DNA from 4 places in the Massilia sp. AB1 genome. Region 1 is predicted to be linked to each of the others. Evidence: predicted binding sites of a transcription regulator. Region 1 holds the regulator's gene; each other region holds the start of a gene.

Evidence for each region. Region 1 encodes sigma-54, which starts transcription at its own class of promoters, with help from an activator protein. Its sites were predicted from a motif close to TGGCANGNAANCTGCTTT; they were not measured.
Region 2: the regulator sigma-54 is predicted to act here: its motif matches at 2,310-2,327, upstream of J8847_RS19705 (TorF family putative porin).
Region 3: the regulator sigma-54 is predicted to act here: its motif matches at 2,065-2,082, upstream of J8847_RS11635 (TldD/PmbA family protein).
Region 4: the regulator sigma-54 is predicted to act here: its motif matches at 1,775-1,792, upstream of J8847_RS12100 (PEP-CTERM sorting domain-containing protein).

What each region holds. Positions count from the first base shown of each region.
Region 1 is NZ_JAGKSG010000010.1:50,627-53,653, reverse strand. Features, by position in the region: gene J8847_RS08355 (MFS transporter) at 1-264, shown strand, start outside; gene hpf (ribosome hibernation-promoting factor, HPF/YfiA family) at 345-704, opposite strand; gene J8847_RS08345 (RNA polymerase factor sigma-54) at 761-2,245, opposite strand; gene lptB (LPS export ABC transporter ATP-binding protein) at 2,248-3,003, opposite strand; gene lptA (lipopolysaccharide transport periplasmic protein LptA) at 3,003-3,027, opposite strand, start outside.
Region 2 is NZ_JAGKSG010000043.1:35,621-38,647, forward strand. Features, by position in the region: gene J8847_RS19695 (ammonium transporter) at 1-1,124, opposite strand, end outside; gene glnK (P-II family nitrogen regulator) at 1,137-1,475, opposite strand; gene J8847_RS19705 (TorF family putative porin) at 1,495-2,235, opposite strand; partial or broken gene J8847_RS19710 (accessory factor UbiK family protein) at 2,511-2,732, shown strand; partial or broken gene J8847_RS19715 (hypothetical protein) at 2,862-3,027, shown strand, end outside.
Region 3 is NZ_JAGKSG010000016.1:68,868-71,894, forward strand. Features, by position in the region: gene J8847_RS11630 (TldD/PmbA family protein) at 1-273, opposite strand, end outside; gene J8847_RS11635 (TldD/PmbA family protein) at 286-1,920, opposite strand; gene J8847_RS11640 (class I SAM-dependent methyltransferase) at 2,300-3,027, shown strand, end outside.
Region 4 is NZ_JAGKSG010000017.1:87,883-90,909, forward strand. Features, by position in the region: gene J8847_RS12095 (M13 family metallopeptidase) at 1-1,605, shown strand, start outside; gene J8847_RS12100 (PEP-CTERM sorting domain-containing protein) at 1,848-2,627, shown strand; gene J8847_RS12105 (nuclear transport factor 2 family protein) at 2,697-3,027, opposite strand, start outside.

The sequences.
Region 1 (3,027 bases):
GCCGTCATCAGCCTGCCGTTCGCCATCATGAGCGAAAAAATCGACCGCCAGCGCATGGGCTTCTTCATGGGCATCTTCAACCTGTCGGTCGTGATCCCGCAGCTGGCCACCACCCAGGTCGGCTTTCTTCTCGCGAAAGGCGCCGGCGCCCACACATTGTTCCTGATCTCCGGCACGGCCCTGCTGATCTCTTGTTTCCTGTGGACATTGGTAGCCGACCCGGGCGCTGCGCCCAGGCAGCTCGGGAGCGTCGCCGCTCGCTAGGGAGGAATGCGGGAAAGGAAAGGCTGGATGCAAAAAGGGCGCCCCCTCAGACGCCCTTAGCTGGTATGCCCTGCTGCCGGTCAGGCCGCAGCGGCTTCTTCGCTGCCTTGATCCGGCAGGCGTTTGATCGCCTGGTGGTTATGGTCTTTCAACATCTGCTTGTGTTTCAGAACCTGCCGATCCAGCTTGTCCATCAGCGTGTCGATCGCGGCATACAGGTCTTGGGCGACACTCGCCACGTGCAGGGTCTTTCCGGACACCTGGACGTTAATCTCCGCTTTTTGCCTTTTTTCTTTTTCAGTGAGGTTGTCGACGGCGAGGAAGACATGGGTATCGATCACTTGATCGAAATGCCTGATGATGCGCTCGAGCTTATTCTGAACGTATTCACGGATAGCGGGAGTCACTTCGAGATGGTGGCCACTGATTGTGAGGTTCATACACACTCCTTTGAAAAGCGCGCCGCCCAGGCGCAAGGCAGGAGTGGGCAGCGCTGTTACAAGGCTTTGCGGAGGCTGACGGGAGGGATCTTGAGCGCTTCTCGGTATTTGGCGACCGTCCTGCGCGCAATGACCATGCCTTGTTCCCCGAGCATCTCCGCGATCTTGCTATCGGATAAAGGATTCTTAGGGTCTTCTGCTCCTGTCAATTGCGCAATGAGAGCGCGGATCGCCGTCGAGGAGGCTTCTCCCCCCGCTTCGGTGGCGACGTGGCTTCCGAAGAAGTATTTCAACTCGAACATGCCGTGCGGGGTCAGCATGTACTTCTGCGTTGTAACACGAGAAATTGTGCTTTCGTGTAGGCCTAGTGTATCAGCAATCTCACGTAAAACAAGGGGACGCATCGCAACCGCGCCGTGGGAGAAAAAGTTCTTCTGGCGCTCCACAATCGCCTCTGCCACACGCAAAATCGTATCGAAACGCTGACGCATATTCTTGATCAGCCATTTCGCTTCCTGCAGCTGGGCGTTCATCTGCCCTTCGCACTTGCCCTGCTTCATCAGCGACGCATACAGGCTGTTCACCCGCAGGCGCGGCATCACGTCCGGGTTCAGCATCACGGCCCAGCCGTTCTTGGCGCGGCGCACGATCACATCCGGTACCACGTAGTCTGACACGTTCGAGGCGAAGGCCGCGCCCGGATGAGGATTGCACTGGCGCACCACGGCTTGCACCTCGCGCAAGTCTTCGTCGTCGCAATCCAGCGCCTTCTTGAGCTTGCTGTACTCGCGCTGGGCGAACCAGCTCAGGTAGCCTTCGACGATCTTCAGCGCCAGGCGGCGCGTCACCAGGGGCACGCCCTGCATGCGGCGGATCTGCAGCGCCAGGCATTCGCCCGCGCTGCGCGCGCCCACGCCCACCGGGTCCAGGCTCTGCACCAGCGCCAGCGCGCAGCGCAGCTCGTCCATCTCGATCTCGAGCTCTTCCGGCAGGCGCGCATGGATCTCGTCCAGCGGTTCTTCCAGGTAGCCGTTGTCGTCCAGCGCGTCGATGACCAGCTCGGCCAGCGCGCGGTCGCGCGCGGAACAGCCGGTGACACGGATCTGCTCCATCAGGTGCTCGCGCAAGGTGACGGAACTTGCTTCCAGCTGCGGGCGGCCGTCTTCGTCCTCGCCCCCGCCCGCGCCGCCGCCCGAACCCCAGTCGGCGTCCGGCGCGTCGCGCTCGCCGTCGCCGCCTTCGAAGCCTTCGCCGTTCTCGCCCGAGGCGGCGGAGGCCTCCGACGCGCCCTCGCCTTCCTGCGCGGGAGCGGCGGGCGCTTCGCCAGTGGCGGGCGCGTTATTGATGGCGCCGTCGGCCAGCAGGCGCACCGAACGGTCGAGCGGGTCGTCGAGCCGCTCGAGCAGGGGATTGTCGGACAGGATCTGCTCGATCTCCTGGTGCAGCTCGAGCGTGGACAGCTGCAGCAGCCGGATCGACTGCTGGAGTTGCGGCGTCAGTGCAAGATGCTGCGATGTGCGGAGTTGCAGGGACTGTTTCATGTCTACATGCGGAAGTGTTCACCCAGATAGACGCGGCGCACGGATTCGTTGGCGATAATATCATCCGGCCGGCCCGAGGCCAGCACCGCGCCCTGGTTGATGATGTAGGCGCGGTCGCAGATGCCGAGCGTCTCGCGGACATTGTGGTCGGTGATGAGCACGCCGATCTTGCGCTCCTTCAGGAAGCGCACGATGCGCTGGATCTCGATCACCGCGATCGGATCCACGCCGGCGAAGGGCTCGTCGAGCAGCACGAAGCGCGGGTTGGTCGCCAGCGCGCGCGCGATCTCCACCCGGCGCCGTTCGCCGCCCGACAGCGACATGGCCGGGTTCTCGCGCAGCTTCTCGATCTGCAGCTCGGCCAGCAGGGTGTCGAGGCGCTCGCTGATCTCGTCCTTGCCCAGCGGCCGGCCATCGACCTGCTGCAGTTCCAGCACCGCGCGGATGTTCTCCTCGACGGTGAGCTTGCGGAACACCGAGGCTTCCTGCGGCAGGTAGGACAGGCCCAGCACCGCGCGCCGGTGGATCGGCAGGCTCGAGATATCGGTGCCGTTGATGTCGATCGAGCCGGCGTCCGAGGGCACCAGGCCGACGATCATGTAGAAGGACGTGGTCTTGCCGGCGCCGTTCGGGCCCAGCAGGCCGACCACTTCGCCGCACTCGACCTGGAGCGAGACGTCGCGCACCACCAGGCGCTTGCCGTAGCTTTTCTGCAGGCCCTTGACGATCAGGGTGCTGCCGCTGTCGCGCGCCTCCATCAGGGCTTCCCTGCCGGAGCCGGA
Region 2 (3,027 bases), on a different contig from region 1:
CCGCCCACGCCGTGCACGCCGAACACGTCCAGCGAGTCGTCGGCGCCCAGCAGGCGCTTCAGGCCAGTCACGCCCCACAGGCAGATGATACCAGCCAGCAAGCCGATGACCAAGGCGCCCATCGGACCGACGAAGCCGCAGGCCGGGGTAATGGCCACCAGGCCGGACACGGCGCCCGAAGCGGCGCCCAGCATCGACGGGCGCTTCTTGAAGATCCATTCGCCGATCACCCAGGACACGGTGGCGCAGGCGGTCGCCAGCAGGGTGTTGATGAAGGCCAGTGCGGCGATGTCGCCCGCTTCCAGGGCCGAGCCGGCATTGAAGCCGAACCAGCCCACCCACAGCAGCGAGGCGCCGATCATGGTCATGACCAGGGAATGCGGGGCCATCGATTCGCGGCCATAGCCGATGCGCTTGCCGATCACGTAGGCGCCGACCAGGCCGGCCACCGCCGCGTTGATGTGCACCACGGTCCCGCCCGCGAAGTCGAGCGCGCCCTTCTGCCACAGGTAGCCGGCGGCGTCGGTGACGCTGGCCAGGGTGGCGGCGTCCTGAATCGCATCCGGACCGGCCCAGAACCAGACCATGTGGGCGATCGGCAGGTAGCCGAAGGTGAAGAACAGCACGACGAACAGCATCACGGCGGAGAAGCGCACGCGCTCGGCGAAGGCGCCGACGATCAGCGCGCAGGTGATGGCGGCGAAGGTGCCCTGGAAGGCGACGAAGATGAACTCTGGGATCATCGTCTCCTTGCTGAAGGTAGCGGCCATCGAGAAGGTGCCGGCCGCGGCGTCGTAGATGCCGTTCAGCATGGCGCGGTCGAAGCCGCCGACAAAGGGAGTGCCGCCCTGGGTGAAGGCCAGCGAGTAGCCGTACACGCACCACAGCACGATGACCAGCGCGAAGATGGTGAAGACCTGCATCAGGATCGACAGCATGTTCTTGGCGCGCACCAGGCCGCCGTAGAACAGGGCCAGGCCCGGGATCGACATCATGATGACCAGCAAGGTGGCGACGAACATCCAGGCGGTGTCGCCCTTGTTGACGGCGGGCGCGGCCCAGGCGGGCAGCGCGGCGCCGAGGCCGAGGGCGGCGGCCAGGATGGTGCTCAGGATTCGCTTCATGGGAGTGTCCTCTTACAGTGCTTCGTTGCCGGTCTCGCCGGTACGGATACGGATGACCTGGTTGAGGTCGGCGACGAAGATCTTGCCGTCGCCGATCTTGCCGGTGCGGGCCGCGCTCTGGATGGCGTCGATCACCTGGTCGACCACGGCGTCGTCCACGGCCGCCTCGATCTTGATCTTGGGCAGGAAATCGACCACGTACTCAGCGCCGCGGTACAGCTCGGTATGGCCTTTCTGGCGGCCGAAGCCCTTCACTTCGGTCACGGTCATGCCCTGCACGTTGATTTCCGACAGCGCTTCGCGCACCTCGTCGAGCTTGAAGGGCTTGATGATGGCAGTAATCATTTTCATGGCTTAGCCTCTTTTGCGATCAAAACGTTTTCGACAGGGTCAGCACGGCGGCCGACTTGCCGAGGTTCTTGCCTTCCGGGCTCAGGTAGGCCTCGGTGTTGGCCTTGATCCAGGCCAGCGACAGGGTGGCCACGCCGAAGTCCTTGGTCACGCCGACCTTGTAGTCGGTGTACGAGAAGGCGCTGTTGTTCTCGACGCGCTGGCGGCCGACGTGCAGGTTGACGATGAAGCCGTTGCCGGCGTCGACATCGGCGCCGACGTCCAGGTAGCCGCTGCGCTTGCTGTCGGCGGTGCCGAACAGGTTGGTGGTCGAGTGCGAGTACTTGACGTAGGCCGGGCCGAAGCCCAGGCGGCCGTAGAGCTCGAAGGTGTTGGCGCGCGGATTCAGGCCGTTGTCCGGGTAGTAGTAATACAGGCCGCCGACGTCGTAGCTGACAGCCTCGGTCAGCTGGCCGCGCTTGCCGCCGTAGATATCCCATTCGATGTTGCCGTCGCCGCCCAGGTCCTTGGTCCACTTGATGGTGGACAGCCAGGTGCCGACGTACAGGCCGGTCGGGCCGTGCACGTAGTCGACGCCGCCCTGCAGGGCCGGGTCGAGACGGGTCTGCGACAGGCCGCGGTAGCGGTAGTCGCTGGTGATGGCCGCGTTGTAGCTCACCTGATGTTCGGCGGGTTGTTCCTGCGCCAGGGCCGGGACGCTGGAGAGACCCAGGACCGCCAGGCCGACTGCTGCTGCGCATTGCTTCAGATTGCACTTCATGACAAACCCCCTCAGTTTGAACGGTTGCTGCCGTTGCGGTTTACAATTCTGTTATTGCTGCATTCACACTACGTTTAGCAGGATGCGTGCCAGCTCATAACGATGGGAAAGAGGCTTGTTTTTCGGGCCAGCTGCCCCACATTTGCTGTGAAACACCAAGATCGGCCGCACCATGCGCGAGCGGCGCGGCGATGTTGCAACCCATGCGCACCAAATCAGGCTGCCGCGCACCGTTGTGGTGCGCACAGCCCGGCCTTACCAAGGAAACCCAGGATATGAACAACTTCTTCAACGACTTGCAGGGCAAGATCAACCAGGCGCTGGAAAGCGGACCGGCCAAGGACATCGAGCGCAACGTCAAGGCGGTGATGACCCAGGGCTTCGCCAAGCTGGACCTGGTCACCCGCGAGGAGTTCGATATCCAGGCCCAGGTGCTGGCCAAGACCCGCGCCAAGCTCGAAGCGCTCGAGCAGCGCGTGATTGAGCTGGAAGCACGCCTGGCGACCCAGTCCACGGCCTCCGCCGCCACCGCGGCCCAGGCCGAGACGCCGCACATCATCACGCCGCCGAATCTCGACAAGCAGTAACACGTGCCTCCGGCATTCATGGAACAGCGGGAGCTTGTCATGAATGCGAAAGACAAGGTGAACGGTACGCTGGCGCCCCAGGAGGTGTCGCTGGACGTGCTGCGCGAGAAATACGCCAAGGGGGATGAGCGGACCATCGCCGACGTGCGCGCCCCGGGGGCGCGCGCGCGGGCCCGGCGCGCACCCGCCCCCCACCCCGCCCCAT
Region 3 (3,027 bases), on a different contig from region 1:
CAGGCGCGCCAGGTCCTCGGCGCGGCGCACGGCGCGCTCCAGCGATTTGTCGTCGAACTCGTTGATGGTGGCGGTGCCCTGGCGCTTGCCGAAGGCGACCTGCACCTGCACGCGGGTGTCGTCGGCCAGGCCGGCGGTCGAGACGGCATTGCGCGCGAACCGGATGTTGCCGATGCGGTTGCCTTCGACGCTGACGATGCACTCATCGGCCTTGGACAGCGACAGCACGCGGTCCGTGATGCGCTTGGTTTGTTCCTGGGTCAAGATGCTCATGGGTCCCGTCCTTTAGCCGATCTTGCGAGCGGTGTTGATCACGTTGATGCCGTTGAAGCGCGTGGTCGAGGAACCATGCGAGACGATCGAGATCTGCGGCGGCTGGCCCTTGCCGTCGAAGAAGGAACCGCCCATGCGCCAGTCGCGCTCGTCGCAGATGGCGCTGCAGGCGCTCCAGAATTCCTGGGTGTTGGCCTGGTAGGCCACGTCTTCCAGCATCTGGCCGATCTTGCCGTCCTTGATTTCGTAGAACAGCTGGCCGCCGAACTGGAAGTTATAGCGCTGCTGGTCGATCGAGAACGAACCGTCGCCGACGATGTAGACGCCCTTCTTGATGTCCTTGACCATCTCGTCCGGAGTCAGCTTCTTCTTGCCGGCCGCCAGCGAGACGTTCGGCATGCGCTGGAACTGCACCGAGTTCCAGCTGTCGGCGTAGGAGCAGCCGTGCGATTCCTTCTCGCCGATGATGTGGGCCTGGTCGCGGGTGGCCTGATAGTTGACCAGGATGCCGTCCTTGATGATGTCCCACTGCTTGGTCTTGACGCCTTCGTCGTCGTAGCCCACGCAGCCCAGCGAACCCGGGGTGATCTTGTCGGCGTACAGGTTGACGATCGGCGCGCCGTACTTGAAGCTCTTGGTCTGCCACTTGTCCAGGGTGGCGAAGCTGGTGCCGGCGTAGTTCGCCTCGTAGCCCAGCACGCGGTCCAGTTCCGTCGGGTGGCCGACGTTTTCGTGGATGGTCAGCCACAGGTGTTCCGGCGACAGCATCAGGTCGTACTTGCCCGGCACCACCGACTTGGCGGTCAGCTTGCGCTTGGCGTCGCGGCCCGCGGCCTTGGCGTCCTCGATGATGTCATAGGATTCGGTGTACAGGGTGGCGACGCCGCCGGCGGCCTTGATCTTGTGCTCGGGACGCGCGTCCAGGTATTCGTAGCCCTTGCCGACCGGGGAGCTCAGGCCCGAGCGCGAGCGGAACTTGCCGGTGGCCTTGTCCACGGCGGTGGCCTGGAACGGGGCCCACAGGCGGTGCACATCCTGGTCGATGTAGGAGCCGTCGGTCGAGGCGAAGAACTTCTGCTGGTTCACCTGGAACAGCATCGACTGCATGAAGTTCGCGCCGTTGTCCATGCCGGCCTTGTTCGCGGCGATGAGCAGGTCGGCCTTTTCCTTGATCGGCACCGCGCGCCAGTCCTTCTTGATCGGGGTGGCCCAGGAGACGTCGCCCACGCCCTTGACCGGTGCGAGACGCACCGGTTCGGACTGCAGCTTGGCGTTGGCCTTGGCAATCGCCACCGCCTGGCGCGCCGCGTTGGCGATACCGTCGCTGGACATGTCGGAGGTCGCGGCGAAGCCGTAGGCGCCGTTGCAGATCACGCGCACGCCCACGCCGGCCGATTCGGTGTTGGCCACGTTCTCGACGTTCAGGTCGCGGGTCACGATGAACTGGTTCAGGTAGCGGCCAATGCGCACGTCGCAGTAGCTGGCGCCGGCCTTGGTGGCGGCGTTCAGGGCGACGTCGGCGAGCGCCTTCTTGGCGGCGACGGGCATGGTGCTGAGCAGTTCTTCAGCGGCGATCGCGCGGCCGAACGGGATCAGCGTCGAACCGAGCGCCAGGCTGCTTAAATTGAGAAAAGTACGACGTTCCATAGGGTCTCCTGGGTATCCTATTTCGGGCAGCGGTTCCGCCGGCACAGCACGGCGCCGCTCTTGTATGTACAGCGCTTCTGGGAACTTCGTCGTCTCCGGATGGGGTGACGGCAAACTTCTCAACCATAGACTAAAGTTTTTGGTTAGGCAATCTTTATGCCATCCATACGGGCTATCCAAAGTGGCTGATTCCACAACACCCGCAAACGCGTGTCCGAATGTCCGGACACTGTCCGCCTGTCCGCCCCGGACAGGCGCGGACACTTCGACATATGTATAAATACCAAGCTTGACTGTCCGGCCACACTGCCGGATCATCAGCCCGGCGGCAGCGGCGTCCCGCCCTGCCATCGACAATCACCATGGAGACTTCGCACCGATGAAACGACTGATCCTGGCCGCCATGCTGGCCACCGGACTGGCCGGCGCCGCGCAGGCGGACGACGCCCTGAAGGCCGCCATCGCCGGCGAACACCGCAGCGCCGCCAACAAGGCGCGCGACGTGTACCGCCATCCCTACGAGACCCTGACTTTCTTCGGCATCAGGCCGAACATGACCGTGGTGGAACTGGCGCCGTCGGGCGGCTGGTACACCGAGATCCTGGCGCCCTACCTGCGCGACAAGGGCAAGCTGATCGGCGCGGGCGAAGCGATCCAGCCGGACAAGCGCTACGGCACCACCTTCAAGAAGAAGCTGGATTCCAATCCGGCCGTCTTCGACAAGGTCGTCCCGTCCGTGTTCGAGCCGCCGGCCACCTACCAGATCGCGGCGCCCAACAGCGTCGACATGGTCCTCACCTTCCGCAACCTGCACAACTGGGTCGGCAACGGCGAAGACGCCCTGCGCACCACCTTCAAGGAAATCCACAAGGTGCTCAAGCCGGGCGGCGTGCTGGGCGTGGTCGACCACCGCCTGCCGGCTTCGATGACGCAGGACGCCAAGGCCTCGAGCGGCTACGTGCACGAAGCCTGGGTGATCAAGATGGTGGAAAGCGCGGGCTTCAAGCTGGCCGGCAAGTCCGAGGTCAACGCCAATCCGAAGGACACCGCCAACCACGAAAAAGGCGTGTGGACCCTGCCGCCGGTGCTGGCCAACAAGGACAAGGA
Region 4 (3,027 bases), on a different contig from region 1:
GCGCGCTTTTCGCGCATCGGCGCCGGCAGCCCGCTCGACATGGCGGTCCACCAGGACAACAAGGACTCCACCCGCTACATCGTCGACATCGTGCAGTCCGGCCTCGGCATGCCCGACCGCGACTACTATCTCTCCACCACCGACGCGCGTCTGAAGGACATCCGCGCCAAGTACCAGCAGCATGTCGAGAAGATGCTGGCGCTGGCCGGCCATGCCGACGCCGCGGCCAAGGCGGCGCAGATCGTGGCGCTGGAAACCGAGCTGGCGCGGGTGCAGTGGAGCGCGGTCGAGAACCGCGACCCGGTCAAGGCCTACAACAAATACAGCCTGGCGCAGATGCCGGGCCTGACTCCGGGCTTCGACTGGAACGCCTACCTGGAAGGCGTGGGCGCCAAGGGCAAGATCGACTCCCTGATCGTCAGCCAGCCGAGCTACCTGTCCGCGCTCGACAAGCTGATCGCGGCCACCGCGCTGCCCGTGTGGAAGTCCTACTTCGAATTCCGCCTGCTGAGCGCCTACGCTCCCTACCTGTCGCAGCCCTTCGTGGACGAGAGCTTCGCCTTCCGCGGCGCCGTGCTCTCGGGCGCCAAGGTCAACCGCCCGCTGGAAAAGCGCGCGATCGCCGAGATCAACCGCAACCTGAGCGAAGTGGTGGGCAAGGCCTACGTAACCCAGCACTTCCCGGCCGAGCGCAAGCAGCAGGTCGAGGAGATGGCCAGGAACTTCATTGCCGCCTTCGGCGAAGGCATCGAGATGCTCGACTGGATGACCCCGGAGACCAAGAAGCAGGCCCAGTTGAAGCTGTCCAAGATCAGCGTCAAGATCGGCTACCCGGACAAGTGGCGCGATTATTCCGGCCTGGACATCGTGCGCGGCGACCTGGTCGGCAACGTGATGCGTGCGCGCGAGTTCGGCCATGCCTACGAGGTGAACCGCCTGGGCAAACCGGTCGACCGCAGCGCCTGGGCCATGTCGCCGCAGACCGTCAACGCCTACTACAACCCGGAGCTGAACGAAGTCGTGTTCCCGGCGGCGCGCCTGCAGTATCCGCTGTACGACGCCAGCGCCGAACCGGCGGTGAACTACGGCGCGGTCGGCATTTCGATCGGCCACGAGATCAGCCACGCCTTCGACGACCAGGGCGCACAGTTCGACGGCGACGGCAACCTGCGCAACTGGTGGACCAGGCAGGATGCGGAGCAGTTCGCGGCGCGCGGCAAGGTGCTGGTGGCGCAGTACGGCGCCTACAGCCCGCTGCCGGGCTACCACCTGAACGGCGAACTGACCCTGGGCGAGAACATCGCCGACAACGCCGGCGCGATCATGGCCAGCCGCGCCTACAAGATCTACCTGAAGGGCAAGCCGGGCCCGGTGATCGACGGCTTCACGGCCGAGCAGCGCCTGTTCATGGGCCTGGCCCAGGCGCGCCGCGGCAAGGCGCGCGACGCCAGCCTGATCGCCCAGATCAAGGCCGATCCGCATTCGCCGGCCGAGTTCCGCGTCAACGGCAGCCTGCGCAACCATCCGGGCTTTTATGAAGCCTTCGATGTGAAGCCGGGCGACAAGATGTACCTGGCGCCCCAGGATCGTGTGATTTTCTGGTAAGCCCTGTTTGCTGCCGGCAGGTTTTCGTACTTCTCGCTCAACGAAATATTGTCGGCAGCAAATTAAATTGACTGGAGGTTACATTTCCGGTGTCGAATAATTTAACAAAAGCAAGCAAAAGGTTTGACTAAAAAATAATTTCTTGTTTGATATCAATCAGATAAGTTACTGGCACATTTCATGCTCAGGTGACTTTCCGTAACACCTTAAAACTTAATGTCACTATCTGATGGGAGATCAACATGAAATTCTGCAAAGTTCTGCCGGCTCTGCTGTTCGTCGCAGCTGCTGGTTCGGCCCAGGCTGCACCGCTGATCAACGGCGGTTTTGAAGACGGCAATACGAATGGTTGGACGACCGGCGGCGGCGGCCGCTGGGACGTGGCAAACCCTCTGGTGCCGGCGGACTTTCTTCCTGGCGGCTCGCAATACGAGGGGCCGTCGCCACGTTCCTCCATCATCACCGCCGGCACTGTCGACCCGATCGTCGGTGCAGCCCTGGGCTCGACCGTCTACTCGGGCGGCTATTCCTACCGTGCCGAAGACACCACCACCGGCGGCTACGCTTCGGTGATCAGCCAGAAGGTGCTGAACTACACCGAGAGCGACATCTTCTTCGCATGGAAAGCCGTGATCGAGGGCGCCCACGATCCGAGCGAATCGGCATTGATGGTCATCGAGCTGCGTGACGACACCACCGGCCAGCTGCTCATCAGCCGCGTGTACGACGGCGGCGGCGGCGTGGATGGCCGCTTCAGCGCCCTCGGCAACTACTTCTACACCCCGCAATGGCAGATCGAGCAGCTGTCCATCGATGCTTCGCTGTCGGGCCACGATTTCACGATCTCCCTGCTGGCAGCCGATTGCCAGCCGACCGGCCACCTGGGCTATGCCTATATCGACGGCTTCGGCGGCGAACTGCCGCCGCCGGGCGACGTGCCGGAACCGGCCAGCGCAGCCCTGCTGATGCTGGGCGCCGGCACCCTGGCGGCAGTGCGCCGTCGCAAGCAGGCGAAGGCTTAAGCCTTACCCGACGCAGCCGACACACGAATGCCAACCCTACGGGGTTGGCGTTTTTGTTGGAAACAAGGCTCAGCTCAGCGCCGGATTGCCGGCGGTCCTGGCGCCGGCGCTGGCCGGATAGCACTGGAAGGCTTCCACGGCAACATTGGTGTCCAGGAACTCGCGGAAGGCCGCGATGCGCCCGTCCCGGATCGTGAAGATGTGCACCCAGTCGCTCTCGAAATCCATGCCCGTATCTTTCGCGGTCCAGGCGCCATGCCCCAGCACCACCACCTTGTCGCCCTGGGCGATGAATTCCTTCGGGGCGTATTCGCGCACCGCCTGCATCTCGCCGAGCGTGCGGAAGAATTCGGCCACCTGGTCGCAGCCGTGGCGCTTGCCGGTGAAGGGCAGGCCCGGC